One region of the Actinomadura miaoliensis genome, then DNA from elsewhere that is predicted to be linked to it. Evidence: riboswitches for the same ligand, from Rfam matches in the RefSeq annotation. Region 1 holds a riboswitch; each other region holds the start of a gene.
What was found. Region 1 has a riboswitch for cobalamin ahead of ABD811_RS02045 (ABC transporter substrate-binding protein). Riboswitches for the same ligand answer to the same signal wherever they lie in the genome.
Positions count from the first base shown of each region.

Region 2: linked by a shared signal. The riboswitch ahead of ABD811_RS06010 (ribonucleoside-diphosphate reductase subunit alpha) and the one ahead of ABD811_RS02045 (ABC transporter substrate-binding protein) in region 1 are both predicted to bind cobalamin.
Region 3: linked by a shared signal. The riboswitch ahead of cobN (cobaltochelatase subunit CobN) and the one ahead of ABD811_RS02045 (ABC transporter substrate-binding protein) in region 1 are both predicted to bind cobalamin.
Region 4: linked by a shared signal. The riboswitch ahead of ABD811_RS12180 (CbtB domain-containing protein) and the one ahead of ABD811_RS02045 (ABC transporter substrate-binding protein) in region 1 are both predicted to bind cobalamin.

Region 1 covers NZ_BAAAZG010000001.1:428,980-436,727, forward strand. Annotated here, with positions in the region: gene ABD811_RS02030 (hypothetical protein) at 1-141, opposite strand, end outside; gene ABD811_RS02035 (ABC transporter ATP-binding protein) at 371-1,210, opposite strand; gene ABD811_RS02040 (FecCD family ABC transporter permease) at 1,207-2,223, opposite strand; gene ABD811_RS02045 (ABC transporter substrate-binding protein) at 2,298-3,287, opposite strand; cobalamin riboswitch at 3,432-3,616, opposite strand; gene ABD811_RS02050 (ABC transporter ATP-binding protein) at 3,640-5,124, opposite strand; gene ABD811_RS02055 (ABC transporter permease) at 5,121-5,972, opposite strand; gene ABD811_RS02060 (ABC transporter permease) at 6,031-7,014, opposite strand; gene ABD811_RS02065 (ABC transporter substrate-binding protein) at 7,015-7,748, opposite strand, start outside.
Region 2 covers NZ_BAAAZG010000002.1:327,442-335,189, reverse strand. Annotated here, with positions in the region: gene ABD811_RS06030 (methyltransferase) at 1-190, shown strand, start outside; gene ABD811_RS06025 (MFS transporter) at 525-1,982, opposite strand; gene ABD811_RS06020 (ArsR/SmtB family transcription factor) at 2,130-2,456, shown strand; gene ABD811_RS06015 (cupin domain-containing protein) at 2,635-2,967, shown strand; cobalamin riboswitch at 3,171-3,370, shown strand; gene ABD811_RS06010 (ribonucleoside-diphosphate reductase subunit alpha) at 3,460-5,673, shown strand; gene ABD811_RS06005 (ribonucleotide-diphosphate reductase subunit beta) at 5,670-6,668, shown strand; gene ABD811_RS06000 (hypothetical protein) at 6,777-7,748, opposite strand, start outside.
Region 3 covers NZ_BAAAZG010000037.1:8,680-16,427, reverse strand. Annotated here, with positions in the region: gene ABD811_RS24605 (ATP-binding protein) at 61-3,318, opposite strand; gene ABD811_RS24600 (YflT domain-containing protein) at 3,517-3,993, opposite strand; gene ABD811_RS24595 (alkaline phosphatase family protein) at 4,085-5,836, opposite strand; cobalamin riboswitch at 5,980-6,105, shown strand; gene cobN (cobaltochelatase subunit CobN) at 6,164-7,748, shown strand, end outside.
Region 4 covers NZ_BAAAZG010000014.1:101,966-109,713, forward strand. Annotated here, with positions in the region: gene ABD811_RS12175 (cellulase family glycosylhydrolase) at 1-1,222, opposite strand, end outside; cobalamin riboswitch at 1,639-1,766, shown strand; gene ABD811_RS12180 (CbtB domain-containing protein) at 1,819-2,043, shown strand; gene ABD811_RS12185 (CbtA family protein) at 2,063-2,797, shown strand; gene ABD811_RS12190 ((2Fe-2S)-binding protein) at 2,829-3,542, opposite strand; gene serA (phosphoglycerate dehydrogenase) at 4,101-5,690, opposite strand; gene ABD811_RS12200 (thymidylate synthase family protein) at 5,966-6,607, opposite strand; gene ABD811_RS12205 (DUF2079 domain-containing protein) at 6,954-7,748, opposite strand, start outside.

The DNA of each region.
Region 1 (7,748 bases):
GAGGAGCTTGCCGTCGGAGCGGACGTGGCAGGTGCGCGCCACCTGCTTGGACGTGGCCGGGGCCGACTCCGTCGCCCCGGCGCCGCCCGTGGTCATGGCGATGCAGGCGCCGGCACCGAGGCCGAGCATCCCTACCTTCAACGGGCTGAATGTCATGGTGTCCCCCCAGATCTGCGAACGTGACTGGCTGATCACAGAGTGTCACCGTGCTGAGTGAAGGACATCCGGGGAAACCCGTATCCGCACCCGTATGACTACCTGCGGTTATGGGGAATGTTGAGCGACTCCGCCAGGCCGTGCGGCGGGCGACACTGCCGGTGTCGGCACAGGCGTCGACATCAGGGATCAGCCTGTCGTCTTCCTATTCGGGTCATTCGATCAGGCGTGTCATTTCGGGCAGGACGGTGATCTGCGGGATGCCGGTGCGGGGATGGACGGTCACCTCGGCGTCCACCCGGTAGACCTCGGCCAGCAGGTCGGCGGTGAGCACCTGGCCGGGCGGTCCGGCGGCGACCAGGCGGCCGGCGTCCAGGACGCAGAGGCGGTCACAGAAGGCCGCCGCCAGGTTGAGGTCGTGCAGGGCGATGACGGCGGTGACGCCGAGCCGGCGCACCAGCCGCAGCGCGTCCAGCTGGTGGCGCAGGTCCAGGTGGTTGGTGGGCTCGTCCAGCACCAGCGTGCCGGTGCGCTGGGCGAGCGCGCGGGCGATCAGGACCCGCTGCCGCTCGCCGCCCGACAGCCGGTCGAAGGGCGCGTCGGCCAGTGCCGCGACGCCGAGGGCGTCCAGCGAGGCGGTGATGATGGCGCGGTCGGTGGCGTCGTCGCCCGCGAACGGCCGCTTGTGCGGGGTGCGGCCCATCGCGACCACCTCGTACGCGGTGAGCTCGAAGTCGCCACCGCCGTCCTGCGGGACGGCGGCCAGCCGCCGCGCCACCCGCCTGCCGGGTGTCCGCCACACGTCCTCCCCGTCCAGCAGTACGCGGCCGGACGTGGGACGAAGCGCCCGGTAGAAGGTGCGCAGCAGTGTCGACTTGCCTGCGCCGTTGGGTCCGACCAGGCCCATCACCTCACCCGGGGCGACGTCCACGGACACCTCGTGCACCAGGGCACGGCCGCCGACGACCACCGACACCGCCTCGGCACGCACCGCGCCCGGCTCGTCGTCGGGCACGTCGATGGGCACGTCGGTGGAAACTCGGTGGCGGGTCATGACGCGGTCCTGCGGTGCATCAGCCACAGAAAGAACGGGCCGCCGACCAGGGCGGTCAACACGCCGACCGGGATCTCCTCGGGCGCGATGAGGACGCGCGCGGCCAGGTCGGCGGCGATCAGGAACGCCGCGCCCAGCAGCGCGGCGGCGGGCAGTGCCCGGCGGTGGTCGGCGCCGACCAGCAGCCGCACCACATGCGGCATGATCAGCCCGACGAACCCGATCTGCCCGCTGACCGCGACGATCGTGCCGACGAGCGCCGCGACCAGCACGAACAGCGCGGAGCGGAACCGGTGCACGTCCAGCCCGAGGGAGGCGGCGGCCTCCTCGCCCGCCAGCAGCAGGTTGAGCGGGCGGGTCACGCCCAGCAGCACCGCCGTCCCCGCCAGCACCGCGGCGCCGGGGATCCACACCATCGTCCAAGTGGTGCCCGCCATCCCGCCGAGCATCCAGCGCAGCGCCGCCTGGGTCTTGTGGGGGTCGCCGGAGGTGACGATCAGGAAGCTGGCGGCGGCCGACAGCACCTCGGCCGTCGCGACCCCGGCCAGCACGAGCCGGACCGTCGTCATGCGCCCGCCCGAGCGAGCCAGCAGGTACACCGCGACTAGGGCCGTCAACGCCCCCGCGAACGCCGCCACCGGCAGCGAGAACACGCCCAGCAACGTCACGTTGAACACCACGACCAGTACCGCGCCGACCGCCGCGCCCGAGGAGATCCCCAGCAGCATCGGGTCGGCCAGCGGGTTGCGCACGAGCGCCTGCAACGCCATCCCGCACACCGCCAGCCCGGCCCCGACCGCCCCGGCCAGCAGCACCCTCGGCAGCCGGACGTCGATGACGATCGTCTCGCGCACCGGTGTCCAGCCGGGATCGGCCAGCGCCGGATGCAACCGGTGCAGCAGGATGCCCCACACCTGACCGGCCGGAATGTTGATGGAGCCGATCGCGATCCCGGCCGTGGCCGCCGCCACCACCAGGCCGCCGAGCACGACCAGCACCAGCGCGTATGGCACCCGCGTCCGCCGGACGACCGACCTCTGTCCACCGCCTGCGGCCTGTGCGTCACCGGCCTCCCGCGCGGCGTGCGTCACCGGAAGCGGTCCGGGTGCAGTTGCCGGGCCAGCGACTCCACCGCCGACGGTACGCGTACGCCCAGCACGGTCGACGACAGCGGCAGCACCGCGAACCGCCGGTTCCTGATCGCCGGTACGTCCTTCAGCGCGGGGTTGTTCAGCAGGAACCGTTTCTTGTCGGCGACCGGCCGGTCGCCGTAGTCGTAGATGACGATCACTTCGGGGGCGCGGTCGGCCACCTGTTCGAAGGAGACGTCGCCGAACGTCTTGTCCAGGTCGGCGAACAGGTTCACGCCGCCGGCCCGCCGGATGATCTCGTTGCCGATGCCCGCGCCGCCGGCGGTGAAGGCGGTCCTGTCACCGCTGTCGTAGACGAAGACCTTGACCGGGGCGACCCCGGCGACCTCGGCCCTGACGGCGTCCAGCGTGCGGTGCAGTCCGGCGATCCGCTCCTCGGCCCGCTCCGGCACACCGAAGATCTTCGCGATGTTGCGGATCTCGGTGTCCATGGTGTCCACGGTCACCGGCCCGGACGCGCAGCCCTCGACGTTGAGGTAGGAGTTGATCCCGGCCTTGGCGAGGGCGTCGCGGCCGCGTCCCTCCTTGGCGTCGTAGGTGCCGGCGAAGCCCCCGTAGACGAAGTCCGGCTCGGCAGCGAGCAGCGTCTCGAAGGACGGATACTCCTTCGACATCACCTTGATGGAGTCGTAGGCCGCCCGGTACTCCGGCAGGATCTCGTCATCGAGGTATCCGGTGGCCACCATCGACTTCTGCAGCCCCAGCGCCAGCATGACCTCGGTCGCGTGCTGGTTCAGCGACACCGCACGTCGCGGGGGACGCAGGTAGGTGGTCTTCATCCCGCAGTTGGTCATCGTCACCGGGAACCCCGGCGCCGCCTCCCCGCCGGAGGCGCCACCGGTGCCGGTCGCCGAACCGCCACAGGCGGCGACCAGCGACACCGACGCCAGCACCCACGCGAGCAGCCACCGAGCGCTGCGCGTCATCGGGACCAGGCCCCCTCGGCGCAGGCGCGGCACAACGCCGTCACCAAGCTGAGAAGAGCACGACGGACAGGAACCGGCGTCGAGCCGGCCATGCGTGAACGCACGCGAGCACCCTCTCCTCCCTGGGGAAATCCGCCCCAGCTCCAACGAGGAGGCGACGAGGTGAGTCTCCTGGCTCTCGGGTCGATGCTCGCTCCGGCCTTCCCACCCGCAACGCGGGCAGTGGCGTCATCGGAGTCCGCTCGCCGATCACAGTGGCGGGACCGCGCCGGATTCGCACCGGCTTCCTCGTTCCGCCGTCGCCTACCCCCACATACTGCCATGACTTCAACGGCCGGTGTCGGCGGCTCGTTCAGCGGGACGCGGGGTCCCGCCGGGTGGCCTCCAGCAGGCGCCGGGTCTCGGGGTGCTGGGCGGTGTCGAGAGCGGTGGCGGGGAGGTCGTCGACGACGCGGCCCCGATGCAGGGTGATGACGCGGTCGGCGACGCGGCGGGCGACGCGCAGGTCGTGGGTGACCAGAACGATGGTCAGGCCGTGATCGCGGCGCAGGTCGGTGAGCAGCCGCAGGATGCGCTCCTGCGCCAGGACGTCCAGGCCGCTGGTGGGTTCGTCGGCGAGCAGGACGTGCGGGCGCTGGGCGAGGGCGCGGGCGATGGCGACGCGCTGGCATTCGCCACCGGACAGGGTGGCGGGGCGACGTGCGGCCAGGGCGGGGTCGAGGCCGACGTAGCGCAGCAGGTCGTCGTCGTAAGGGCCGGCTTGGGCGATCACCTGGCGGACGGTGTGGCGGGGGTCGAAGGACGCGAGCGGGTCCTGGAAGATCAGTCCGGTGCGGCGCCGGACGGCGCGTCGTCCACGGCCGGGCAGGGCCCACACGTCACGGCCGTCGCGCAGGACGGTCCCGTGGTCGGGGCGGTCGAGCGCGGCGAGGGCGCCGATGAGGGTGGACTTGCCGGAGCCGCTGCGGCCGACGATGGCCACGGCCTCGCCGGGGGCGATGTCGAGGTCGACGTCGTCCAGCGCGACGGTGCGGCGCCGGCGTGACCGCAGTACCCGCCGCACGCCTTGGAGGGCGAGGCCGCCTTCGGTGGAGGGCTCGGCCGCCGGTGGGACGGGACGCGGCGCAGGGGCCGCTTCGGCGGCTTCGAGCAACCGGCGGGTGAGGTCGGTGCGGGGAGCGGCGAAGATCTTGGGGGCCGGGCCGTGTTCGAGGACGCGGCCGTGGTGGAGGACGGCGATGTCGTCGGCCCAGCGGGCGGCGGCGGCCAGGTCGTGGGTGATGAGCAGGACGGCGCGGTCGCGGGCCTGGGCGCGCACCAGGTCCAGGACGCCGGCCTGGGTGACGGGGTCCAGGGCGGTGGTGATCTCATCGGCGATGAGCACGGGGGGCCGGTGGACGGTGGCCAGGGCGAGGGCGACGCGCTGTGCCTGGCCGCCGGACAGCTCGAACGGGTGGGCGGCGGCCAGGGCCGGGTCCAGGTCGACGCGGGCCAGTGCCTCGTCGGGGTCGCCGGTCCGGTGAGCGCGTACGGTCTCGGTGAGGTGCCGCCGCACGGTGATGGTGGGGTTGAGCGAGGCCAGGGCGTTCTGGAACGCGTATCCCACGTCGCGGCCGGGCACAGGAGGCCGGCCGTCGACCAGCACGGTGCCCCGGTAGGGGTGCAGCCCGGCGATGGCGCGTGCGGTGAGGGTCTTGCCGCTGCCGCTCGGCCCGACCAGCGCCAGCACGCGGCCGGTGGGCACGGTGAGGTCGACGCCGTGCACGACACGGCGGCCGGGGACCTCGACGGTGAGTCCGGTGACGGCGAGTCCCCGGTGCTCGGCTGTGGAGGTCACCAGGTCCTGCCTTCCTCCGGGCCGGCGATGGCGCCGGCGATGACGTTGACGGCGATGATGGTGGCCACGACGGCGGCGGCCGGGATGGCGACGGTGTACCACTCGCCGGTGAGAAGGTGGGACTGGGCCTCGGTGAGCAGGTTGCCCCAGCTGGGCCGGTTGGGCGGGATGCCCAGGCCGAGGAAGCTGAGGGTGGATTCGGTGAGGATGGCGTGCCCGACCTCGAACGCGGCGACGGAGGCGACCGGGGGCAGCGCGCCGGGCAGCAGGTGCCGCCACAGCACCTGCCATCGGGACAGGCCGAGGGCGTAGGCGGCGCGGACGTACAGGCGCCGGCGGCGGGTGCGCAGCTCGGCGCGGACGATCAGGGCGACCGGCATCCAGCTCGTCAGCGCGATCGCCGCGATCACCAGGCCCATGGACGGCCCGGCGACGGCGGCCAGGGCCAGCACGATGACCAGCAGCGGCAGCGCCAGCAGCACGTCGGCGATCCGCGCGATCAGCCCGTCCAGCCAGCGCGGGGCGATGGCCGCCAGGCCGCCGACCAGCATGCCGAGCCCGACGGTGACCGCCGCGGCGGCCAGCCCGACCAGCAGGGAGGTGCGGGCGCCGTAGAGCATGCGGGCCAGCAGGTCGCGGCCGAGCAGGTCGGTGCCCAGCGGGTGACCGGCCGAGCCGGGCGGCAACGAGGTCGCGGACGTGTCGGTGGCCACCGGGTCGAGTGGGGTGAGCGACGGCGCCAGTACGGCCGCCAGCCCCATCACGGCCAGCACCGCGACCGCGACGAGCAACGCCGGACGCCGCGGCCGCAGCCGCACGGCCAGCAGTCCCCGGGTCTCAGCCACCACCTGCGGGCTCCCCTCTGGCGACGGTACGGGCGAAGGTGCACGGACGACGGTGCGGCGTTCAGTCGGCATCGGCCTGCCCCGAGCGGGCGCGCGGGTCCAGCACGGCCACGACGAGCTCGGCGACCAGGTTGGCGGCGACCACGATCAGGCCGGTGACCAGCACGACGGCGACCAGCAGCGGGTAGTCCTGGGCGCGGGCGGCGGCGATGGCCTGCCGCCCCATGCCGGGCCAGGAGAAGATCACCTCGGTGGCGTACACACCGGCGATGAGCGTGCCGACGCCGACGCCGAGCCGGGCCGTGAAGGGCACGAGTCCGGGCCGCATCAGGTGCCGTGTCACCACGGTGCGGCGGGGCAGGCCGCGGACGCGCGCGTTGTGCACGTGCGGCGCGTCGCGCAGCCGTCCGACACCGGTCTCCACCAGCCGCACGTAGATGCCGAAGTGGTGGCCGAACGCCAGCGCGCACGCGGGCAGCACCAGATGGGCCAGCAGGCCGTAGGCGGTGACGGGCTCGCCGGGGCGGCTGACGCCACCGGACGGCATCAGGTGGGTCGCCGCCGCGAACACGTACAGCAGCAGGAGCGCGGCGACGAAGCCGGGCATGCCGCCCATGACGAACAGGACCAGGTCGATGCCGCGGCGCAGCCAGGCGCGGCGGGTCAACGCGGCGACCAGCCCGACCGCCAACGCGGCGGCGAAGCTGAGCACGGTGGCGGCGGCGGTGAGCAGCAGCATCCACGGCAGCGTCTCGCCGAGGGCGGCGGTGACCGGCCGGCCGGACATGTAGGAGGTGCCCAGGTCGCCGCGTACCGCGTGGGTGGCCCACCGCCAGTACCGGGCCGCGAGCGGGTCGTCCAGTCCCATCTGGGCGCGCAGTTCGGCGACGGCCGCCGCGGTCGCCGGTCGCCCGCCCGAGCGGGCCTCCAGGATCGACGCGGCCGGGTCGCCCGGGGCGGCGTCCAGCAGCGCGAAGCACACCATGGACAGGGCCACCACGACCAGCAGTGCCGTCGCCGCCCGGCGGGCCAGGAGCAGAGCCATCTAGTTGTAGCGCCAGGTCTCGGCGTTCCAGAAGAAGCCGTAGCCGTGGTGACCGAGGGTGCGCTGGGCCGGCCCGGTCAGGTTCTTCGGCACGGCGTTGATGGTCTTGAGGTAGGCGATCCACACGAACGGCGGGTCGTCCTGCAGGGCCTGCTGGAAGGCGGTGTAGGCGGCCTTGCGCTTGGACGGGTCCAGGGTGGAGCGGCCCTCCTCCAGCGACTTGTCGGCGGCGGGGTTGGCGTAGGAGCCGTAGTTGGAGCCGCCCTTGGACAGCGCCTGGGAGGAGGCGAACGGCCCGTACACCGAGGAGTCGGGGTCGTAGGGGGTGCCCCAGCCGACCACGAACATCTGCAGGTCGCCCCAATGCTTGCGCACCCAGTCCCTGGGACGCGGGTTGGGCACCACGTCGAAGCCCTGCTGCTTGAGCTGGGTGGCCGCCACGTTCAGGATGGCCACCCGCAGCGAGTCCTCGGCGAACGTGCTCAGCTCGAACCGGACCGTCTTACCGTCCTTGGCCCACAGGCCCTGGGCGTTCTTGGCGTACCCGGCCGACCGCATCAGCTCGCCGACCTTGGCCGGGTCGTGGGCGAAACCGGGGGCGGCGGCGTAGGGGCTGGTGTCCAGCGGCCCCTTGGCGGGCGAGCCGTAGCCCAGCACGACGCTCTTGGTGATGGCGTCGCGGTCGACGGCGTGGTTCATCGCCTGCCGCACCCGGCGGTCGGCGAAGACCGGAT
Region 2 (7,748 bases), on a different contig from region 1:
CGCGGTACTGCCGCCCGGTGGCACCCCGCACTTCGGCCGGACGCTGGACATGCTGATGATGACGGTGCTCAACGGCCGGGAGCGCACCCGCGCGGACTTCGAGGCTCTGTTCAACGCGGCCGGGCTGCGGCTGACCCGCGTGATCGACACGCCGACACCGTGCTCCATCGTCGAGGGGGTGGCCGCCTGAGCACCCGCTGACCGGGCCGGATTCGAGCGACGGCAACGGTGGCCGCGCTTCCATGCGCCAGAGTCTGGGACGGCGACCCCGACAGGACGCGGCATGGCGGTTTCGGCCGCCGGTGTGGTGGCCGACGGCCCGGCGCGGGCGGTCGGCTGCGCCGGGCACGACGACCGACTGCCCGCCGGGCGATCCCGCCTTCGGCGACGATCGTCCGGCGGGCGCGCTGGTGCTGTGGCCCGCGGCCGGGATCTCCGGCCCGGCGGCGGTCATGCGGAGGAGTGCGGTGCGGCCGGTGGCGCACCGCCGATCCCCAGGCCGATCGCGGATGGGGTTGGTTCGATCAGCGTGCGGCGAGGTGTGCGGGGTCGGGCGTTTCGGTGATGGTCGGGGCCGGTGTGGTGGTGCGCGGCAGGGCGAGGCTGACCAGCAGGCCCAGAACCATTCCGGCCGCGGTCAGCAGGACCACGACGAACTCGCCGTGGGCGGTGGCCGAGCGCAGTGCCTCGCCGGTCTTGCCCTCGGTGCCGATGTCGGCGAGCGCGGTGAACACCGCCAGACCGATGGCGTTGCCGATGTTGAGGGCGGTGGAGGCGATGCCGTTGGCGACGCCCTGCTCGTGGGCGGCGGTGCCGGTCGCGGCGGCGATCCACATCGCCGTCCAGACGATGCCCTGGCCGACGCCGGAGACGATGAGCCCGGGCACCAGCCGTCCGTAGCCGGCATCGGTGTCGAAGCCGATCGCCATGCCGGCCGTGCCGACGACCCCGATCGCGAAGCCGATCAGCAGTGTCGTGCGCAGGCCGATCCGGGTGGTCAGCCGCTCGCCGAGTTGTGTGCCGGTGGCGATCGCCAGTGAGGGGACCAGGAAGGCCAGTCCGGTCTGCAGCGCGCTGTAGCCGTGCACGCTCTGCATGAGCACGGTCAGGAAGTAGGGCAGCACGCCGAATGTCGCCATGTAGATGAACGTGATGATCATGCCGCCGGTCAGGCTGCGGTTGCGGAACAGCCGGAACGGCATGAGCGGATCGGCGCTGCGCCCCTCGATGGCCGCGAACGCCGCCAGCAGCCCGGCGGCCAGCACGAACGCGCCGATCACCAGCGGACTCGTCCAGCCCTGCTCGGGCCCCTGGACCAGGGCGAACACCAGCAGCGTGGCACCCGCGGTGACGGTCAGCGAGCCGGGCAGGTCGAACCGCCGCCGCTGCCTGCCGGCCGGGTCGGGCGGGATCACCGCCAACGCGGCCAGCGCCACGAGAGCGGCCAGCGGCACGTTGACGTAGAAGACGGCGGGCCAGCCGAAGTGCTCGGTCAGCACACCGCCGAGCAGCGCCCCGATGGTCAGGCCGCTCGCACCCGCGCCACCCCAGACCGCCAGCGCCCGGTTGCGCTGCGGCCCCTCGGCGAACAACGTGTTGATCAGTGACAGGGTGGACGGCAGCAGCAGGGCGCCGCCGATCCCCTGCACCGCCCGCGCCACGACGATCGTGGCGGGTGACGGCGCGAGGCCGCCGGCCAGCGACGAGACGGCATAGAGGGCAAGGGCGAACACGAAGACGCGGCGGCGGCCCAGCAGGTCGGCCGCACGGCCGCCGAACAGGAGGAACCCGCCGGCGAACACCACGTAGGCGCTGACCACCAACTGCTGGGTCTGGCCGGGGAAGCCCAGCTCCGCGCCGATCTCGGGGAGCGCGACGAACACGATGTTGAGGTCCAGCGAGTAGACCACTTGCGCGAGCGCCAGCAGGGTCAGGATCCAGCCCAGTCGCCGGCCTGCGGCCGGCCTCGGAACAGCGGACATGCCAGAGGACACCCTTCGGGGTCTGGAGGGAAACGGGCCGGCGGACGAGCCCGCCGACGAGTACGACCGTACGAATAATTACGTACATTCGTATGGTGAGGCAAGGGAATCCGGGCGATTGTTCGACTATCAACGTACGATGGGACAATGAGGTACCGTCATCCGGACCGCGACCAGATCCGCATCGACGCGGTGCTGTCGGCACTGGGCCACCCGGTGCGGCTGGCCGCCGTCCGTGTGCTGGACGGCGGCGGTGAGCACAACTGCGGCAGCGTGCTGGCCGAGCTGGGCATCACGGCCAAGTCGACGATGACCCACCACTGGCGCGTGCTCCGCGAGGGCGGCGTGATCATCCAGGAGCCCTCAGGCCGGGAGAACCTGCTGACCCTGCGCCGGGAAGACCTGGACGCCCGCTATCCGGGGCTGCTGGACGCCGTCCTCGCCGGCGCCCGCACCGACGAGGCCGGCTCCTGACGACCCCCTGCACGACTCCGTCGTCGGCCCGTCGGCCCGAGTGCCCCGACCTCCCTGTGGTATCTGTGGCGGCCCTACATCTCCTAGCGCAGCCGCGTTGCAGCGCATCGCACCGAGCCGGGCGCCGTCGGCGCCGCATCGGCGTCCGCTACTGACACGGAAACGGCAGGGCAACCTCATGCAGAAGATTTCCCTTGACGCCCGGGTGCGCGAGCACATGGAACGCGCGGCGGCGTCACCGGCGGGCCGCAGTGCCGAGACCGTCTACGGCGGCCACGAGCACACCCTGCGTCAGACCCTCATCGCACTGCGCGCCGGCGCTTCGCTGGCCGAGCACGAGAACCCGGGTGAGGCGACGGTGCTGGTGCTGCGCGGTCGGGTGCGGCTGCACAGCGGTGACACCACATGGGAGGGCATGACCGGGGACCTGCTGATCGTGCCGCCCGCCCGGCACGGCCTGGAAGCCGTCGAAGACGCCGCCGCGCTGCTGACGGTCGCCAGGGCGCGCTGACGCGCCGCGGTTCGGGCGCCCGGTGGGCCGCGCCGCGCCTGCCCGACCTGGTGACGGCCACGGGCTGCTGCCGCCGCGCCGGCCCGAGCATGCGGCTGGGCGGTCGGCGCCGCAGCGTCGCGGGTCGCGGACGTTCCGTCGCGCCGTCTCTGGCGACACTCCCACAACATCTAGAGGTTGCATTCACTCCTGCCACTAGATGTAGAGTTCCAGGTGTTGCGGGTCCGCCCCTCACGGGGTGGCGCGAGAGGGAACCCGGTGCGAATCCGGGACTGCCCCGCAGCGGTGAAGGGGAACGAAAGCCGTCACAGAGCACTGGGCCGCACGGCCTGGGAAGCGACGGCCGGTAGGTCCGTGGTGGGTGCCCCCGAGTCCGAAGACCTGCCCGCGACCGTAAGTGGTCCACGAGCCTCGAGGGAACGCCGGTGGGCGGGCGCGTTCGTCGTGCCCTCCTTCCGGCGTGCCCGAAGGGCGTCGCCCGAGGGAGAGCAGATGACTGTTTCCGCCACCGTCGACGACCGCGAACTGGCGGTCCGGGAGGCCGCCGCGCGGGTCGGCGCCGATCCCGGCCAGTCCCGGGTCGCGGCCGCGCTGCTCGCCGAGCTGATCCGGGACGAGGCCGCCGGGGAGGGCGTCGGCACGTTCAGCTCCTCGGTGCGTCTCGCGCACGCGCAGGGCCTGCTCAACGACGCGATCGCGGCGTTCGTCGCCGCGCACGCCGCCGAGCTGGACGCGCTCGTCGACGAAACCGCCGACGACCGGTTCGAGTACTTCGGACTGAGGACGGTCTACGACCGCTACCTGCTGCGTCACCCGCACACGCGCAAGGTCATCGAACGCCCGCAGCACTTCCTGATGCGCGTGGCGTGCGGGCTGGCCGACACCGTCGCCGAGGCAGGCCGGCTGTACGGGCTGATGTCGCGGCTGGAGTACCTGCCGTCCTCGCCCACGCTGTTCAACTCCGGCGCGCGCCGGCCGCAGCTGTCGTCGTGCTTCCTGCTCGACTCCCCCCGCGACGAGCTGGAGTCGATCTACGAGCGGTACGGGCAGGTCGCGCGGCTGTCGAAGTACGCCGGCGGCATCGGGATCTCCTGGTCGCGGATCCGTTCCCGCGGGTCGCTGATCCGCGGGACCAATGGGACCTCCAACGGCATCGTCCCGTGGCTGCGGACGCTGGACGCCTCGGTCGCGGCGGTCAACCAGGGCGGCCGCCGCAAGGGCGCGGCCTGCGTGTACCTGGAGCCGTGGCACGCCGACGTCGAGGAGTTCCTGGAGCTGCGCGACAACACCGGTGAGGACCAGCGCCGCACCCACAACCTGAACCTGGCCAACTGGATCCCCGACGAGTTCATGCGGCGGGTGGAGGCCGACGCCGACTGGTCGCTGTTCGACCCCAAGGAGGTGCCCGAGCTCACCGACCTGTGGGGCGAGGACTTCGACGCCGCCTACCGCCGGGCCGAGGCCGAGGGCCGTTACGTGCGGCAGGTCCCGGCGCGCCGCCTGTACGGCCGCATGATGCGCACGCTCGCCGAGACCGGCAACGGCTGGATGGTCTTCAAGGACCCGGCCAATCGGACCTGCAACCAGACGGCCGAGCCCGGCAACGTGGTGCACCTGTCGAACCTGTGCACCGAGATCCTCCAGGTGACCAGTGACACCGAGACCGCCGTCTGCAACCTGGGTTCGGTGAACCTGGCCCGCCACGTCACCCCGGACGGCTTCGACTTCGCCCGGCTGCGCGAGACCGTGCGCGTGGCCGTCCGGTTCCTGGACCGGACCATCGACCGCGGTTACTACCCCACCCCGGAGGCGGCCGCGACCAACACCGAGTGGCGTCCGGTCGGGCTGGGCGTGATGGGCCTGGCGGACGTGTTCTTCACGCTGCGGCTGCCGTTCGACTCGCCCGAGGCGCTGGAGCTGTCCACCGCCATCGCCGAGGAGATCGCGCTGGCCGCCTACAACACCTCCGCGGACCTGGCCGAGGAACTGGGCGCCCACCCGGCGTTCGACCGGACGCGCGCGGCGCGCGGCGTGCTGCACCCCGACCACTTCCCGGCCGCGCCCCGCAAGACCTCCGAATGGGACGCGCTGCGCCGGCGCGTCGCCGAGGTCGGACTGCGCAACTCGCTGCTGGTCGCGATCGCGCCGACCGCGACCATCGCGTCCATCGCCGGCTGCTACGAGTGCATCGAGCCGCAGGTCTCCAACGTGTTCAAGCGCGAGACGCTGTCCGGCGAGTTCCTGCAGATCAACCGCTACCTGGTGGCCGACCTGCGCGCCGCCGGACGGTGGACGCAGGAGACCCGGGACGCCATCAAGCGCGGCGGCGGCTCGATCCAGCACATCCCCGACCTCGACGACGAGCTCAAACGGCTCTACCGCACCGCCTGGGAACTCCCCCAGAAGGCACTGATCGACCTGGCGGCCGCGCGCATGCCCTACGTGGACCAGTCCCAGTCCCTGAACCTGTTCATGGCGACCCCCACCATCGGCAAGCTGTCCTCGATGTACGCCTACGCGTGGAAGGCCGGCCTCAAGACCACCTACTACCTGCGTTCGCGTCCGGCGACCAGCATCGCCCAGACGACGGTCGCCGCCGCCGCTCCCACCGCCATCACCCCTGACACCGCGTCTGACACCGCTTCTGACACCGAGGCGGTCGTCTGCTCCCTGGAGAACCCCGAGATCTGCGAGGCCTGCCAGTGACCCTGCTCGACCCCGGGATGGACCTGACCCTCCGTCCCATGCGCTACCCCGGCTTCTACGACCGCTACCGGGCGGCGATCCGCAACACCTGGACCGTCGAGGAGGTCGACCTCGCCTCCGACCTGCCGGACCTGGACAGACTCACCGCCGACGAGCTGCACCTGGTCAAGCGGCTCGTCGCCTTCTTCGCCACCGGCGACTCGATCGTCGCCAACAACCTGGTGCTCAACCTCTACAAGCACCTGAACGCGCCGGAGGCGCGGCTCTACCTGTCACGGCAGCTGTTCGAGGAGGCCGTCCACGTCCAGTTCTATCTGACGCTCCTGGACACCTACCTCAAGGAGGACGAGGAGCGCAGGCAGGCGTTCGCCGCCATCGAGCACATCCCCTCCATCCGGCAGAAGGGCGAGTTCTGCTTCAAGTGGATCGACTCCATCTCGCAGCTCGACGTCCTCGACACGGCCGGGCGCCGGCGCGCGTTCCTGCTGAACCTGATCTGCTTCGCCGCCTGCATCGAGGGGCTCTTCTTCTACGGCGCGTTCGCCTACGTCTACTGGCTGCGCTCCCGCGGCCTGCTCAACGGCCTGGCCAGCGGCACCAACTGGGTGTTCCGCGACGAGTCCATGCACATGGAGTTCGCGTTCTCCGTCGTCGACACCGTCCGCTCCGAAGAGCCGGAACTGTTCGACGACGAGCTCACCGCCCAGGTCACCGAGATGCTGGAAGAGGCGGTCGCGGCCGAACTGGCCTTCGCGCACGACCTGTGCGGTGACGGACTGCCCGGCATGAGCGCCACCGACATGCGCGCCTACCTCGAATACGTGGCCGACCAGCGGCTGACCCGTCTCGGCATGCCCCGCCGGTACGGCACCGCCAACCCGTTCGGCTTCATGGAACTCCAGGACGTGCAGGAGCTCTCCAACTTCTTCGAACGCCGCGTCTCGGCCTACCAGGTCGGAATCGAGGGCTCGGTCGCCTTCGACGAGGACTTCTGACCCCGCCCCCTGCCCACCGAAGGCGCCTCCTGGCCGCCCGCGGTGGGCAGGGGACCCGCCTGCTGACGCACCGGCAGTGGGCTCGGCCGAGCCGCGGCACGCCCGTGCTCAGACGTCGTGCGCGTCCCCGAGGCCGTACTGCAGTCGCTCGAGTGCTTCCGCTGCGAATTCGGCCGGGTCCCAGCCTGCTCCGGCGCGTGCCAGGTCCCCGACGCCCGACCGGGCGATCCGGTACTGGTCGCCGTTGTGTTCCAGGAAATGCGTGGTCACGAGTGCGTCGGCGGTCGCGGTCGGCTGGAGGAGCTGCTCGGGGGCGGTCTCTTCGGGGAGGCCGACGAGGTGCGCGCAGGACGCCAGTTCGACGGCGTCGAAGGGGTCGGACGGGAAGAGGGCTCCGGCGAGCCCGAGCAGGGCCCGTTGGGCCGCGTCCAGTGGGGCGAGCAGCAGGGCACGCAGCCGGGCGCGGGCCTCGGGGGTGCGGATCGCCTCCAGGTCGGCGGTGGCCAGTTCGTAGGCGCCTCGGTCGCGCAGAGACCTGAGCAGGGGGGTGAGGACGGCGGGGACGGCGAGCGGGTGCCGTCCGGTCTCGTAGGTGAGCGTGTCGAGCACGACGGCGTCGGCCCCTATGCCGAGCAGGTCGAGCAGCCATGCCAGCGATTCGCGGGGACGGGCGTCGTTCAGTTCGAGCCCGCCGGCGGTGTCGGTCACGGCCTCCAGGCCGAGCTGCGGGACGAGCGCGCGCAGCAGGTTGACGCGGCGGTCAGGGATGCTGGTGGGCAGGTCGTCGTCCGTCGGGGCGAGCAGGCACAGCAGCCCCGGGATGTCGAGCACAGCCGTTCCGGCGGGGGCGGTGAGCTCCTCGGCATTGTCGGGGACGAACCAGATGATCGGCGGGGTGAGGTCGGCCGGCGGGGGCACGTCGGCACCGGCCATCCACAGCGGGACGCCGGACTCGCGCAGCAGTGACAGGCGTGGCAGGCGGGTGTCGTCCAGCCCGTCGATGGTGGTGACGAACCCGCCGTCCCGCTCGTCGACCGCGGACCGCGGGTTCCCGCCGAGGAATCCGCTGAGCGCGGTGGC
Region 3 (7,748 bases), on a different contig from region 1:
GCCCGGCCGGTGGCGGCGCGGGGCCGCGGGCGCGCGCCCGCGGCCCTCACGGGGCCCGGTTCACAGGCGCCAGGTGACGTCGGAGTCGGGTCGGTAGGCGCAGGTGAGGCCGGTGGAGACGGTCGCGCGCAGATGCCGGGCCAGTTCCGGATGGCGCCGGTCGAGCCTGCGCAGGGTGTCGCGGATGCGCGCGGTGACCGCCTTGCGCGCCCGTTCGGCCTGGTCGCCCAGGCGGCGGTCGCGGCCCGCCGGCCCGGCCGCGGCGCGCAGCTCGGCCAGCAGCGCCGCCCGCTCCCGGTCGAACTCGGCGGCCCTGCCGTCGTCGCCCAGCGCGGCCGCCCGGTCGATCTCCTCGTCCAGCCGCAGCAGGCGCCGCCGGTACCGCGCCTTGGCCTCCTCGTCGAGCACGGGATCGCCGCCGCCCCGCAGCGCGGCCTCCGCCACCCGGCCCCCGGCGGGATTGGCCAGCCGCACCGCCGGGATCTCCGTGCCCGGGCTGCCGAGCAGCACGTGCAGGTCGCGCAGGCCCTTGGCGTCGGGCATGTGCACCGTCCGGGAGGCGAAGGACAGCGTCCAGACCGCCCCGTCGAACCGGAACACGCCCCCGTCGCCGCCCTCCGCGCTCTCGAGGGTCCGCGTGCTCGCCGTCGCCCGCACGGCGGACGCCTCCCGCGCACGCGACGGCCCGCTCGCGGGAACGGGCGCAGCGCGCCCGGCGGTCCGGGCCGGGGCGTCGACCGCGGCGGACAGGGCCCTGTCCGCCCGGGCGGGGACGTGGCGCATGTCCATGTCGGCGGCCTCGCGGGTGACCTCGGCCAGCAGCCCGCGCGCGGCCTGCGCGTCGCCGTCGGCACCCCGGGCGAGCAGCGACTCGGCCAGCCGCAGCCGCGCCTCCACCGACCAGGGACGGGCCAGCAGCCGGTCGGCCGACTCGCGGGCGGCGGTGAAGCGGCGGACGGCGTCGTCCCAGCGTCCCTGGGCGGCGTCGAGCTCGCCGAGCCACAGGTCCATCGGACCGCTCACCTCGCAGCCGTGCAGCGCCACCGCCCACAGCCCCGCGTACGGCAGCAGCGCCGACCGCGCCCGCTCGCACCGCCGCGGATCGCCGGAGGCGGCCGCGGCCTGCGCCTGGAACCGCAGCCACAGCGACGCGACGACCGGCGGATAGGGCTCCTCGCGGTCCTGCATGGCGGTCAGGTGCCGCAGCGCCAGATCGGTGTCGCCGCGCTGCACGGCGGTGACGGCCTCCAGCAGCTCGGCGTACGGGTGGTCGCGCTCGTACAGCGCGCGGTGCGTGGCCTCCAGCTCCTCGAACCGGCCCTGCAGCAACTGGATCATCCACCGGAACTGGAACGCCATGTAGGCCAGGCCGGAACCGGCCCCGCACGTCTCGCCCGTCAGCAGCGCGTCCGCGTGCCGCTCGGCCTCGGCGAACCGTCCCTGCAGCGCGCCGATGACGCACTCGTCGGCGCTCGCGCCCATGTGCCATATGTCGGCGTCGGCGCCGCGCGCCATCGTCACGAACCGGTGGAAGTACTCCAGGTACCGCGGATCGCCCTGCTCCAGCAGCGCCACCCAGCGGAACGACGTCGCCAGGTAGGCCGTCTCCATGTCGCCGGTCCGCCGCGCCAGGCCGAACAGCTCCTCGGTGAGCGCGAGGCGCTCGGCGGCGGTGCCCACGCCCAGCAGGGCGTCGTGCCGGGCCCACAGGCTGAACACCAGCGTCTCGTCGTCGCCGCCGCGGGCCTGCCGCGCGACGGCGGCCGACAGCTCCTGCGCGAGCTGGATCAGCGGCCGCCGCACCGGCGGCGCGGCGCCGTCCAGGACCATCCGGCGGTGCGCCTCCACCAGCAGCTCGTCCCGCAGCCGCTGCGCCGGGCCGGGCGGCTCGTACGGGTAGAGGGTCAGCGCCGCCCGCGCCAGCAGCGCCGTGTCGTCGACCTCGCGGCTGAGGGCCACGGCGCGTTCGAACACCTGCCACGCCGCGTCCTCGTCGCCGGCGTGCGACAGCTGGCGGCCGAGTTCCAGCGACAGCAGGACGCGCAGGCGCCCGTGCCCGGCGGGGGCGCGTTCCAGCGCGCGCCGAAGGTGCCCGATCGACTCCTCCACGGCGCTGCGCCGGCGGGCGTCGCGGGCGGCGGCCCGCAGGTGCTCCACCGCGAGCATCGCGTCGATCTCGTCACCGGCGAGATGGGCGTGCCGGGCCAGCTCGGCGGGCATGACGCGCCCGGCCAGCGCCGGGGCGTCGTCGATAGCCCGCACCACGGCGGCGTGCGCGCGGCGCGCCTCGACGTCCCCGAGCGTGCCGTACAGGGTCTCCCTGACCAGGTCGTGGGCGAACGCGAAACGGCCGTCGTCGCGCGCGACGACCAGCCGGGCCGCCACCGCCCGCGCCAGCAGCCGTTCCACGCGCGGCACCGGCTCGCCCATCGCCGCGGCCAGCACGCCCCGGTCGAACTCGCGTCCCAGCACGGCCGCCGAGGTCAGCAGCCGCGCCACCGCGCCGGGCAGCAGCGACAGCCGCCGCCGCACCGCGTCCTGGACGCCCGGCGCGATCGCGTTGACGGTGCCGCCGCCGTGCCACAGCCGGGCGGCCTGCTCGACGAAGAACGGGTTGCCGCCCGTGCGCCGGTGCACCTCGGCGACCAGGGCGTCGTCCGGCTGCACGCCGACCGTCCGGTGCATCAGCCGGCCCACCTCGGCGCGGCCGAGCCCGGTCAGCGTGACGACGGTGGCCTTGGCCGCCAGCGACGGCAGCAGGGAGCGCAGCGGGTGCTCGTCCCACTCCACCTCGACGTCGCGGTAGGTGCCGATGAGCAGCAGCCGTTCGAACCAGGTGTGCTGCGCCACGAACTCCAGCAGCCGCACCGACGCGGCGTCCGCCCAGTGCAGGTCGTCGAGCGCGACGGCCACCGGGCGCCGCTGCGAGACCGCCACCAGCGCGCTGGTCACCGCGTCGTACACCTGGAAGCCGTCGGCGTCGGCGCCGGGCGACTCGCCGAGCAGCACCGCCAGCCCGCCGCCCGCGGCCGCCTCGGCCGCCGCCCACTCCCGCGCGTCGACGGCGCGCCGCAGCGCCCGCACCACCTGCGTCCACGGCCAGTAGCCGGGCGCGCTGGCCGAGTCCCAGCACGAGCCGCCCAGCACCAGCGCGCCCCTGTCGCGGGCCTCCCGCATCGCCTCGGTCACCAGGGTGGTCTTGCCGATCCCGGCCTCCCCGGCGACCAGCACCAGCCCGCCGTGGCTGGCCACCGCGCGGTCGACCTCCCCGCGCAGCACCGCCGCGGGATGTTCCCGTCCGATCAACGTGGAAGTCATGCTGGGCCGCCGTCCTCCAGGGCGTACGCGTCCGTCACGACGGTAACCGCCCCTTCCGACATTTCCGCCCTGCCGTGCGAACGGATATTCGGATGCTTCCCCCGGCAGCCGGCCGCAGTTCGTCCGCCCCCGTCGCCACCACCGGCCGCAAGGACTGAGCCGGGCCGGGGCCGCCGCCTGTCGGGCGCGAACGCCCGGTCAGCCCTCCCGCCAGGACAGCTTGATGAGCCGGTTCTTGGCGTCCTCGGCGACCTCCGGGTCGGTGACGACGTCGTAGCGGGCGGCGACGATCTGGCTGCGGGAGGCGAAGTCGCGGCGGCCGCCGGTGACGGCGTGGGCGATGAAGCCGAAGACCGCCCCGAACACCGCGCCGATGACGATGCCGCCGACCAGCAGCGACGGCACGGCGCCGTGGTTCCTGGTGAACAGGGTCAGCAGCAGCCCCATGAGCAGGCCGAACCAGGCGCCGCTGCCCGCTCCGGCCAGGGCGGCGCGGCCCTTGGTGAGACGGCCGAGGACGGTCTCGACCATCTTCAGGTCGGAGCCGATGATGGCCGTCCGCTCCACCGGGAACTTCTCGTCCGACAGGAAGTCGACCGCCCGCTGGGCTTCCGCGTAGGTGCTGTAGGACCCGACGACCGGCCGGTCGGTGTTCGGTATCGGTTGCGTGTTCATGTGCGTCCGTCCTCGTATCCGCGGTGTTGCCGCATGCACTACCCACGGCCACGCGGGGCGCACCTGCCGAAGGTCCCGACGTCCCCGGCGATCAGCGGGGGTGGGCCTGGGACGGGGCGCCGGCGGGCTGGGAGCCGAAGGCGGTCAGGAAGCGGTCGCGGAACTCGTTCATCGGCCAGACGGGGGACCGCGGGGCGGGTTTGAGGCCGTCCTGCCAGCCCCAGCCGGAGATCTGGTCCAGCACCTTGGCGTCGCGGGCGACGATGGTGATCGGGACGTCCCGGCTCGCGCCCTCGCCCGTGATCACCGGGGCGGGCTGGTGGTCGCCGAGGAAGACCAGCACGAGATCGTCGTCGCCGTAGGTCTCCACGTAGGAGATGAGGGTGTTCAGCGTGTACTCGATGGACTTGCGGTACTCGCCCCGGATGCGGTCGTTGGGCGGCCACTGGGCCTTCTTCAGGCTCATCCCGCCCTGGCCGTTGAAGATCGACCCGTCGCCGACCTGGTTCCAGTCGACGAGGCGGGGGACGGCGGCCCAGGGCGCGTGGCTGGACACCAGCGCGGTCTCGGCCATGACGGGCGTGTCCCGGTCCCTGCGTTCGCGTTCGACGCGCTGGAAGAACGACAGGGTGTACTGGTCGGGCATGGTGGCGTACGCCCAGCGCGGCCCCCGGTACCCCAGGGTGCGGTTGTCGTAGACCTGGTCGTAGCCGAAGAACCGGCCCTCCGGCCAGGCCCGGATGATGGCGGGCATGAGGCCGACCGTCCGCCACCCGGCCCGGCCGAAGGCGCGGTTGAGCGTCAGCCGGTCGCCGGCGACGAGGTTGCGGTACCGCTGCTGGTTGTCGATCCACAGGCCGGACAGCAGCGTGGCGTGGGCCAGCCAGCTTCCCCCGCCCACCGTGGAGGAGGTGAGCCAGGCGCTGCGCGCCCCGAACCCGGCCTTGCGCAGGCGCTCGCCGCCGGAGTCGAGCACCGCGCCGACCTGGGCGGAGAACTCCGGGTCCTCGACGGCGTCGCGTCCGTAGCTCTCCACGAAGGCGACCAGCACGTCCTTGCCGCGCAGGCCGGTCAGCAGCCGGTCGCCCGGCGTGGCGCGGAAGCCGTCCACGGCGGCCTGCCGGGCGAACACCTCCTTGTCGTGCAGGCCGCTGCGCACCTTGAGCGCGCGGTTGTAGGCGAGCTTGGCGGTGCCGGAGGACGCGACCGGCACCCCCGGGACGAGCTGCGCGCCGAACACGACGCCCACCGTCCACACCGCCCACAGCACCACGACGGCGCGGGCCGCCCCGGTGTCGTGCCGGGCCGCGACGCCCGCCAGCCGCACCGCCGCCAGCGCCATGACGGCGATCACGCCGACGGCCAGCACCACCGCTCCGGTCAGCACCGCGACGCCGCCGGCCCCGCCGTACTCGCCGGTGAAGAACTCCAGGCCCGCGTCGACGAACGCCCAGTCCAGCACCGGGTCCCACGGCCGGACCAGCACCTGGTAGAAGCCCATGTCGACGACCTTCACGACGAGCAGCGCGCCGAGGGCGGCGCCGCCGAGCCCCGCCGCGATCCGCCGGGCCCGCCCGCGCAGGGCCAGGACGAGGACCACGCCGAGGACGCCCTCGATCGGCACCCGCGCGAACGCGCCGGGCGTGAGCCTGTTCAGGTGGTTGGGCGTGAGCAGGGCGAAGGCGACCAGCAGGAACGCCAGGACGGTGACCGTCCGCGACCAGACGCGGTGCCGGCGCAGCATGGCGAACGCGCCCCGCTCGCGGGACGGGGCGCCTTCCGGCGTCGTCGCGTCGCCGTCCGCCGTCGCCGTCTCCCGAGGGGAAGGCGTGAAGAGAGACACGAGGGGGTCCTCCCATACGCAGCCTGCTGACCACTGTCGCGCATGCCGGCTCGCAGGGAAGGCCGGTCCGCGCTGCCCACCCTGTGTACGGCGGCTCTGGGGCGCCGGTTCAGTCACGGCTACGATGGCGGCCGACGGTAGGGGAGGAACCCGGTGCGAATCCGGGGCTGTCCCGCAACTGTGACCGGGGAGTCCGCCTCCACACAGGGCCACGGCGTACGCGCTGGAAGGCCGGGGGCCGTGACGTCGATCCGGGAGCCAGGAGACTCCGCGCCGTCGTGACCTCGTCACCGAGCCGGGGCGCGGACCCCGGAGGAGGCCCTGCCGATGCGTGTTCTGCTGCTGTCCACCGCCGACACCGAACTGCTCGCCGCCCGCGCGGCCGACGCGGGCTACGTGACGGCCAACCCGGTGCGGCTCGCCGCCGAGGAGGTCGACCGGCTCGCCGAGGGCGCCGACGTCGTCGTCGTGCGGCTGCTGGGCGGGCGCAAGACCTGGCCGGAGGGCGTCGAGCGGCTGCGCCGCGGCGGCCTGCCCGTGGTGTTCCTCGGCGGCGAGGCCGATCCGGACGCCGAGCTGATGGGCCTGTCCACCGTCCCCGCCGGGGTGGCGGCCGAGGCGCTGGGCTACCTGCGCGAGGGCGGCGTCGCCAACCTCAGGGAGCTGGCGCGCTTCCTGTCGGACACCGTGCTGCTGACGGGGGAGGGCTTCGCGCCGCCGGTCGCGATGCCGTCGTACGGGGTGCACGGGTCGTACGGGCTCGACCCGGCCCGTCCCACGGTCGGCGTCGTCTTCTACCGCGCGCACGAACTGTCGGGCAACACCGCGTTCGTCGACGTGCTGTGCCGGAAGATCGAGGAGAAGGGCGGCAACGCGCTGCCGGTGTTCTGCGGGTCGCTGCGCGGCGCCGACGCCGGCCTGCTCGACCTGCTCAAGCAGGCCGACGCGCTGGTCGCCACCGTGCTGGCGGCGGGCGGGACGGTCGCGTCGCAGGCCAGTGCGGGCGGCGACGAGGAATCGTGGGACGCGGGCGCGCTGGCGACCCTGGACGTGCCCGTCGTGCAGGGCCTGTGCCTGACCACGCCCCGCGCCGCCTGGCAGGAGTCGGATGGGGCGCTGTCGCCGATGGACGCGGCCATGCAGGTCGCCATCCCCGAGTTCGACGGGCGCCTGATCTCCGTGCCGTTCTCCTTCAAGGAGGAGGGCCCCGACGGCGTCCCGGTCTACGTGGCCGACGAGGAGCGGGCCGCGCGCGTCGCCGGGATCGCCGTGCGGCACGCGCGGCTGCGGCACGTGCCGAACGAACGCAAACGCGTCGCGATCGTGCTGTCGTCGTACCCCACCAAGCACTCGCGGGTCGGCAACGCCGTCGGGCTCGACACGCCCACCTCGGCCGTGCGGCTGCTGCGCGACATGGCCGCCGCGGGCTACCGGCTGGGCGACGACGGCACGTACTGGAGCGACCCCGACACCGGCGACGCGCTCATCCACGCGCTGATCGCGGCGGGCGGCCACGACGTGGAGTGGCTCACCGAGGAGCAGCTGCGCAACGCCCCGGCGCGGGTGCCCCTCGACGCCTACCGCCGCTGGTTCGAGGCGCTGCCGGAACCGCTGCGCGAACGCGTCCGCGAGCACTGGGGCGAGCCGCCCGGCGACCTGTACGTGGACGGAGACGACATCGTCCTGGCGTCGCTGCGGTTCGGGAACGTCGTGCTGATGATCCAGCCGCCGCGGGGCTTCGGCGAGAACCCGGTGGCGATCTACCACGACCCGGACCTGCCGCCGTCCCACCACTACCTGGCCGCCTACCGCTGGCTGGACGAGGAGTTCGGCGCCGACGCGGTCGTGCACCTCGGCAAGCACGGCACGCTGGAATGGCTGCCCGGCAAGGGGCTCGGCCTGTCGGCGGAGT
Region 4 (7,748 bases), on a different contig from region 1:
CGGGCGTCGGCGGGATCAGGTACGGCTGCAGGATGCTCTGCTTGGCCTGGTTCACCGTCGTCCAGTCGTCGTTGAGGATGCCGCCGGTGTCCCCGGAGTTGGGGTTCCACGACCAGTACGTGAAGCTCATCCCCGTGGCCCCGGTGCCCGCGTAGGCGAGCAGCTTCTCCAGCCACACCTTGTCCTTGGGGTCGGCCAGGGTGCTGCCGAACTCGCCCAGCAGCAGCGGGGCGGTGTTCTGCTTGTAGAGGTAGCCCCACTGCTGGTCCCAGATCGCGGCCAGGTTGTTGGGGAAGTCGGCGGAGTCGAACCAGGGCTGGCGATAGACGGAGATGCCGTACTCGTGCGGCGAGTACACCAGGCGGTTGGCGACGTTCAGCCGCACCGGGTACTGCCCCGCCTTCGACAGGTTGCCGCCCCACCAGCCGCAGTGCTCGTCGGGGATGTCGTCCCAGGAGTTGGCGTTGCCGCCGCTGGGGCAGCTCACGCCCTCCACGAAGATCAGCCAGTTGGAGTTGACCGACAGGATCGCGTTGCCCGCGCGCTCGGCCGCCAGCCTCCAGTCGCGGGCCGGGTCGCCGCAGCCCCAGCAGGAGCCGGTGCCGTTGGGGTCGGTGCCGTCGGCGTGCGGCTCGTTGTGCAGGTCGGCGCCGATCACGGTGGGATTGCCCGCGTAGCGGCGGGCCAGCGCCTTCCAGTCCTCGATCCACGTCGTCTCGGAGACGGCCGGGGTGTACCACAGCGCCGACTGGCCCGCGCTGGTCGGCCGGTGCCGGTCCAGGATCACCCGCATGCCCTTCTGGCCGGCGTAGGCGATCACCTTGTCGAGGATCTGCAGCGGGCTGAGGCCCACCAGGTCGGGGTTGGACACCCCGTCGACGCTGGTGGCCTTGGCGTCCGGCTTCAGCGCGTCGTTGGAGTACGGCACGCGCAGGGTGTTGTAGCCGAGCTGGGCCATCTGGTCGAGCATCGACTTGTAGCCGCGCGCCCACAGGCCGTGGAAGGTCTTGTTGTCGGTCTCCATGCCGAACCAGTTGATGCCGGTCAGGCGGACCGTCTGGCCGGTGCCGTCGACGATCCGGTTGCCGCTGGTGCTGAGGTATCCGGTGCCGGTGCCCGCCGGGGCGGCGGCGGAGGCGCCCGGCGGACGGACCAGCACGGCCACCAGCGCGGCGGCCACGAGGCTCAGGCAGACGGCCAGCGCGGCCGCCGCTTGCGCCACCGGCGGTCGTGTTCCTGGGGGATGGGTCATGGCTCGGGCGCCTCCAGGTCGGGGACGAAGTGCGTTTCGGTGGGCGGTCTCGGTGGGCGGTCTCGGTGGGCGGTCGCGGTGGGCGGTTTCGGTGGGCGGTTTCGGTGGGCGGTTCGTGGGAGCGAACGCGGAGGTGAATCGCCGGAGATTGTGGGAACGCGCCGTCCGCACGGTCAACGAACCCCATGCCGGGCGGCGGATTTTCACGCCGGCCGCCCGCACGGCGCCCGTTTCACCTCGTACGGCGCCGCCTCGTCCGCGACGCCGCTCTTTCACGGGCGGGGGCGGCCCCGCACTGCCCTCCGGGCGACAGAACCCGCACTTGACGCTGGACCACCGCAAAGGGGACGCTCTCCCCAACAAGTGCACATCGAGGCGACGGTGCGCAGGAACCTGGTGCGACTCCAGGACGGTCCCGCCACTGTGACCAGGGAGCCTCCCCCACTCCACGACCACGGCCGGACACCCGGCGGGAAGGTCGGCGGGAGGCGCTGATCTGGGAGTCAGGACACTGACCCGTCGTCCTCCCGTACCGGGGCGAGTGAACCCCGTGAGGAGACCCTGAGATGGCTCAGACCGCCGTTCCGTCGACGCCTGCCGGAGAACGTCCGGCGCCCGTCCGCATCCCCCTTCGCCAGGTCCTGCCGTGGGCGGTGTTCGCCGCGGTGCTCGGCCTGGTGCTGATCTACTTCGTCGGCGCCGAGCAGGGCGCCACCTCCCTCATCGGCGGCACCTGGGTGCACGAGTTCACCCACGACGGCCGTCACCTGCTCGGCTTCCCCTGCCACTGACGGGCGGGCCGATTCCCCGATGATGAGAACACTGCTGGTCCGCGGCATGCTCGCCGGGCTGGCGGCGGCCGCGCTCGCGCTGGTCGTCGCCTGGCTGTACGGGGAGCCGCAGGTGGGCCACGCCATCGCGTTCGAGGAGGCCGAGGCGGCCGCAGCCCACGAGGGGCACGAGCACGAGGTGGTCAGCCGCACGGTGCAGAAGACCGCCGGGCTGGTCACCGCGCTCGGCGTGTACGGCGTCGCGCTCGGCGGGCTGTTCGCGATCGCGTTCGCGGTCGCCTACGGCCGTGTCGGCGCGTTCGGCGCCCGCGCCACCGCCGCGCTGGTCGCGCTGGGCGGGTTCGTCGCCGTCGAACTGGTGCCGTTCCTGAAGTACCCGCCGACGCCCCCGGCCGTCGGCGACCCCGACACGATCGGCGGCCGCACCGCGCTGTACTTCGGCATGGTGGCGCTGGGCGTGCTGGCCGTCGTCGCCGCCGTGATCGTGTTCCGCCGCCTGCTGCCCCGGTTCGGGGCCTGGAACGCGGCGATCGCGACCACGGCCGGGTTCGCGGTCGTGCTGGCGCTGGTGTACCGGCTGACGCCGACGCCGGACGCGGTCGCGGACGGCTTCCCGGCCACGGTCCTGTGGGACTTCCGGATCGCGTCGCTGGGCGTCCAGGTCGTCCTGTGGGCGACGCTGGGTCTGGTGTTCGGCGCGCTCACCGAGCGCTCCTTCCAGCGGCGGCCGTCACCGGCCGCCACAGCGGCCTGACCTTTACGCCCTCCTGCGCCGCGCGGGACGCTCACGCGCGGCGCAGGAGGGCGCAGTCGCCGCACATCTCGCCGCCGGGCGGCACCCGGTAGTACAGGCAGCAGCTCCGGCGGACGAACCCGTCCGGGGTGAACGAGCCCGTGCCCGCCAGCGGTTCGCGTTCGAACAGTTCTCGCACGAGCGTCCCGACCGGCTCGGCCAGTTCGGGCCTGAGCGTGCCAGCGCGCAGCGTCCCGGCGAGGGCCGCCGCCGCGTTGCCCCACAGCAGGCCGTCCGCGAGCCCGACGATCTCCAGCAGCGTGGCGCGCAGCGGCCGCAGCTGCCCCTCCAGGACCGTCCGGTGCACGAGCCCGGCGGTGGCGGCGGGATCGTCCGCGGCGGGCCAGCCGCCGGGGTCGGCCAGCCAGAGCGCGATCGGCGCGCCGGGGGCCCAGCGCCAGTGCAGCCCGGACAGGTCGGGGACGACGCCGTACGCCCTCGCCGCCACCACGGGCGACCACAACCGCGACGCCAGCCCCTGGAACAGGATGGACGCCGCCACCCGGCGCTCTCCGGTGCCCAGCCGCCGCGCGTAGGCGTCGGTCAGCTCGCCGAGCCGTGCCGCGTCGGGTTCGGGCAGGGGCCGCCAGGTGGGGTCGGCCTCCTCGGCGGGGTCGGTGACGACCTGGAAGTAGGGGCCCAGCCGGGCCGCGTCCGCCAGCGCCCGCCGGACCTCGTCCGCTCCCGCCCGACCACGTGGTGCCACGTCTGCGATCATGCCATCCGGCGGGAGCGGACCGCGGGTCAGCGGTCGGAGCGGCCGCCGTTGTCGCGGCGGTCCAGGGCGGTCTGCAGCGCGCGGGCCGCCTCCTCGGCGGCGTCGTCGGCGGGCGTGGGCACGTTGACGTCGGTGTTCATGATCGCGATCCCTCGTGGTGGTTCGTCGGAAGAGTGAACGACGGGCTTACGGCCAGCGCCCTGCTCCGCGGCGGGTCGCCGGCCTGCCGTCTCAGGCCCCGCCGCGGCGGCGAAGGATGCATACCACCAAGCGCATGACTCCGCCCACGTTACCGGCCCGCCTCCCGAATTGTCCCGACCCGTGGCCCAACTTTCCGCATGCTGAGACACCCCCCGAAGAACCCGCAGGTGCACCCACAACCGCCAGAAGCAGCCAACGACAAAGGCGGGCGGAGCACACCAAGCACGCTCCGCCCGCCTCAAGCCGGGGGTTCCAGGGGGTCGTCCCCCTGGGAGACACAACGGGCGGGGCCACGGCGAAGGCACGCGCAGCGTGCCGAGCACGCCGACCCCGCCCCGCCCGCTCTTAGCCGTCGAGGTCGACGCGGCGGCCCATTTCGGCGCCTACCTCGTCGCGGATCACGTCGACGAGCTGGGCCGGGATGGCCGAGTCGACGGTCAGCGCGATCAGCGCGGTGCCGCCCTTGGCGTCCCGGCCGACCTGCATGCCGGCGATGTTGACGCCCTGGTCGCCGAGCAGCCGGCCGACCACGCCGACGATGCCGGGCCGGTCGCTGTAGGAGAAGAACGCCATGTGGTCGGTGGGCGACAGCTCCATGTCGTAGCCGTTGATCTCCACGATGCGCTCGTGGTGCTTGGGGCCGGTGAGCGTGCCGGACACCGACACCACCGTGCCGTCGCCCATGGTGCCGCGCACCTGGACCACGTTGCGCCAGTCGGGGCTGTCCTCGGTGGTGGTGAGGGTGACCTCGACGCCGCGGTCGCGGGCCAGCAGCGGGGCGTTGACGAACGTCACCGACTCCTCGGTCACGTCGGCGAACGCGCCCTTGAGCGCGGCCAGCTCCAGCACCTTGACGTCGTGCCCGGCGATCTCGCCGCGCACCACGACCTCCAGCCGCACCGGCACGCCGCCGGCCAGGGCGGTGAAGATGCGGCCGAGCTTCTCGGCCAGCGGCAGGCCGGGCTTGACGTCCTCGGCGACGGCGCCGCCCTGCACGTTGACCGCGTCGGGCACGAACTCGCCGGACAGCGCCAGCCGCACCGAGCGGGCCACCTGGGTGCCGGCCTTCTCCTGCGCCTCGTGGGTGCTGGCGCCCAGGTGCGGGGTGACCACCACGTTGTCGTGGTGGAACAGCGGGCTGTCGGTGCACGGCTCGGTGCTGAACACGTCCAGGCCCGCCCCGGCGACGCGGCCCTCCTTGAGCGCCAGGTCGAGGGCGGCCTCGTCGACGATGCCGCCGCGCGCGGCGTTGACGATGCGCACGCTGGGCTTGACCATGCGCAGCTCGCGGTCGCCGATCAGGCCGAGGGTCTCGGGGGTCTTGGGCAGGTGGACGGTGATGAAGTCGCTCTCGCGCAGCAGCTCCTCCAGCCCGACCAGGCGGACGCCGAGCTGCGCGGCGCGGGCCGCCTGCACGTAGGGGTCGTAGGCGATGATGTTCATGTCGAACGCGGCCAGCCGCTGGGCGACCAGCACGCCGATGCGGCCGAGGCCGAGCACGCCGACGGTCTTGCCCTGCAGCTCGACGCCGGTGTACTTGGAGCGCTTCCACTCGCCCTGCTTGAGCGCGGCGTGGCCCTGCGGAACGTTCCGGGCGGTGGCCAGCAGCAGCGCGATCGCGTGCTCGGCGGCGGTGACGATGTTCGACGTCGGGGCGTTGACGACCATCACCCCGGCCTTGGTGGCGGCCTCGACGTCGACGTTGTCGAGGCCCACCCCGGCCCGGGCCACCACGCGCAGCTTGCTCGCGTGCTGGAACACCTCGGCGGTCACCTTGGTGGCGCTGCGCACGATCAGCGCGTCGACGTCGGCCACGGCGGGCAGCAGGGCCGCCCGGTCGGACCCGTCCACGTGCCGGACGTCGAAGTCGGCCTCCAGCTCGGCGATTCCGGCCGGGGAGAGTTCTTCTGCGACGAGGACGACAGGCTTGCTCAAGGAAGATCCTTCGGAAGATGTCGGGCAGATGAAGATCGCGAGTCACCCCGTCGTGCCCCCGCGCTTACCGAGTTTAGACCCCCCGGCCGACGCGTCCCCACGGCGGTGGAGACACATCCGTATACGCCCGGAATAGACGCTTACGTCCCTCCGGAACCCGGTCGTGGACGCCGCTCGCGGCGCCGGCCGCGCGCCTATACTGCCGGTGCCCCGAGTTGCCCCCGTACTCGTTCCTCACCCGCCCACGGCACCCGCCCTGGCGGCCGGTACCGACGTCACGCCGCGTTGGGCTCGGGCAGCGCGGTCAGGATCCGGGCGACGCGTTCGGCGTCGGCGACCCGCAGGTACGGGACGTCGACGAACACCCGCATCGGGCCCGGGGGCAGCCCCAGTTCCTCGGCCACCTCCAGCTGGACCTCCCGCAGCGGAACGTAGGACAGGTAGCCCCGGAAGACGTTCTGCGCCCGGAACATCGCCGTCATCATCAGCTTGTAGGCGCGGATGCGGAACGACAGCGCGACCAGGCACGGCGCGGCGTCCCGCGGCTCGCACGGCACGGCCAGGGAGATCCACGCGCTGGTGGTCCACGGCCGGGCGCGCAGCAGGTCCACCACCCAGCGCACCTGGTCGGCGTCCTGCAGGTCGCGCAGCCGGGCGCGCTCGCGCTCGGACGCCGCGGGCGGCCGCGCCCGCCCCTCGGCCCCGCGCCGCTCGCCCGCCGGGTCCCCGTGCTCGCGCAGGATCGGGTCCTCCCACGTCAGCGAGGTCACCTCGAAAAGGACCGGGGGCCCCTCGATGATGGGCCCCCGATCCTCCATGCCGGCCTCGCCGGCCGTCCAGACGTGCCGCAGCACCGCGATCCACGCGCTGCCGCAGGTGTCCCATCGCCGGACGGCCCGCTCCTCCGCCGCGGCCACGTCACGACTCCTCGCCGTAATTGGGGCCGCGCGCCGCCGGAATCGGAGAATTACCTCCCGCCGACAATGCGCGTCCGGTATTCGTCGCCGGACCGCCGCGCCCGCACGGAAAATGATCGCCACTCATGAGCATCCGCCCCAAGCGTCACGGCGAACGCGGACGCGGTCCGGTGTCAGCGCTGGTGCGCTCGGCGTGTCGCGTTCACCGCCAGTCTTTTCTTCCAGTATCGGACAAACATCACGCAATTGGTAGGGCGAGATTATCCGACCGGGTCTTCACCGGGATTTCTGACGATCGTGACCGGCGAGGCTTACCGATCCGCGCGAGGGCTCTGAATGGCGCGGGTCAGCGGTCCGGACGGTGCAGGACGACGTAGCCGCCGGACCGGAAGACCTCCCGGTAGCCCGACTCGACGAGCGTCTCGACGCGGCGGCGCTGCTCGTCCAGCGAGCCGAACGGGAACGTGTGGCGTTCGACGTCGGCCACCACCCACGGCGCGCCGCGGGGGCGCTCGTCCCACAGCAGCACCCGGGCGCGCGACGACAGGGCCGGGCCGAGCCGGTTCGCCGACTCCACCACCACGCCGTCGGGCACCTCGGCCACCGCCTCGGCCGCGGCCCGCGCGCGCTCGTCGCGCCGCAGGAACGCGGGATCTACCAGGTCGCTGAAGGCGAAGAACGGCACGGTCACGGCCGTGGCGACCAGCAGCGCCCCGGCCGCGGGCAGGCGCACCCGTCCACGGGCCCACCCGGGCCGCGCACGCTCCCACAGCGGCGGCAGGCGGTCCCACAGGGGACGCAGCCGCGCCGCGCCGTCCACGGCCGCGATGACCAGCACGGCGATCAGGAAGGCGTTGTAGTGGTACTTGGGCTCCCACCAGTTGGAGAAGTCGCTGGCCAGCATGCGTTCGGCCAGCAGCGGCACGGCGGTGAGCGTGATCGGCGAGCGCAGCGGCAGCAACAGCAGCGGCAGGACGAGCAGCGCCATCGTCCACAGCTTCGCCACCGGGGTGCCCAGCGTGATCACCGCGTCCCACGGGTGCGTCAGCACGTGCAGGACGGCGTCCGGCAGGTCGTCGCCCAGCGAGCCGTACGCCCAGTAGTAGTCGCCGTCGCCGCCGAACGCGGGGATCAGCACCCG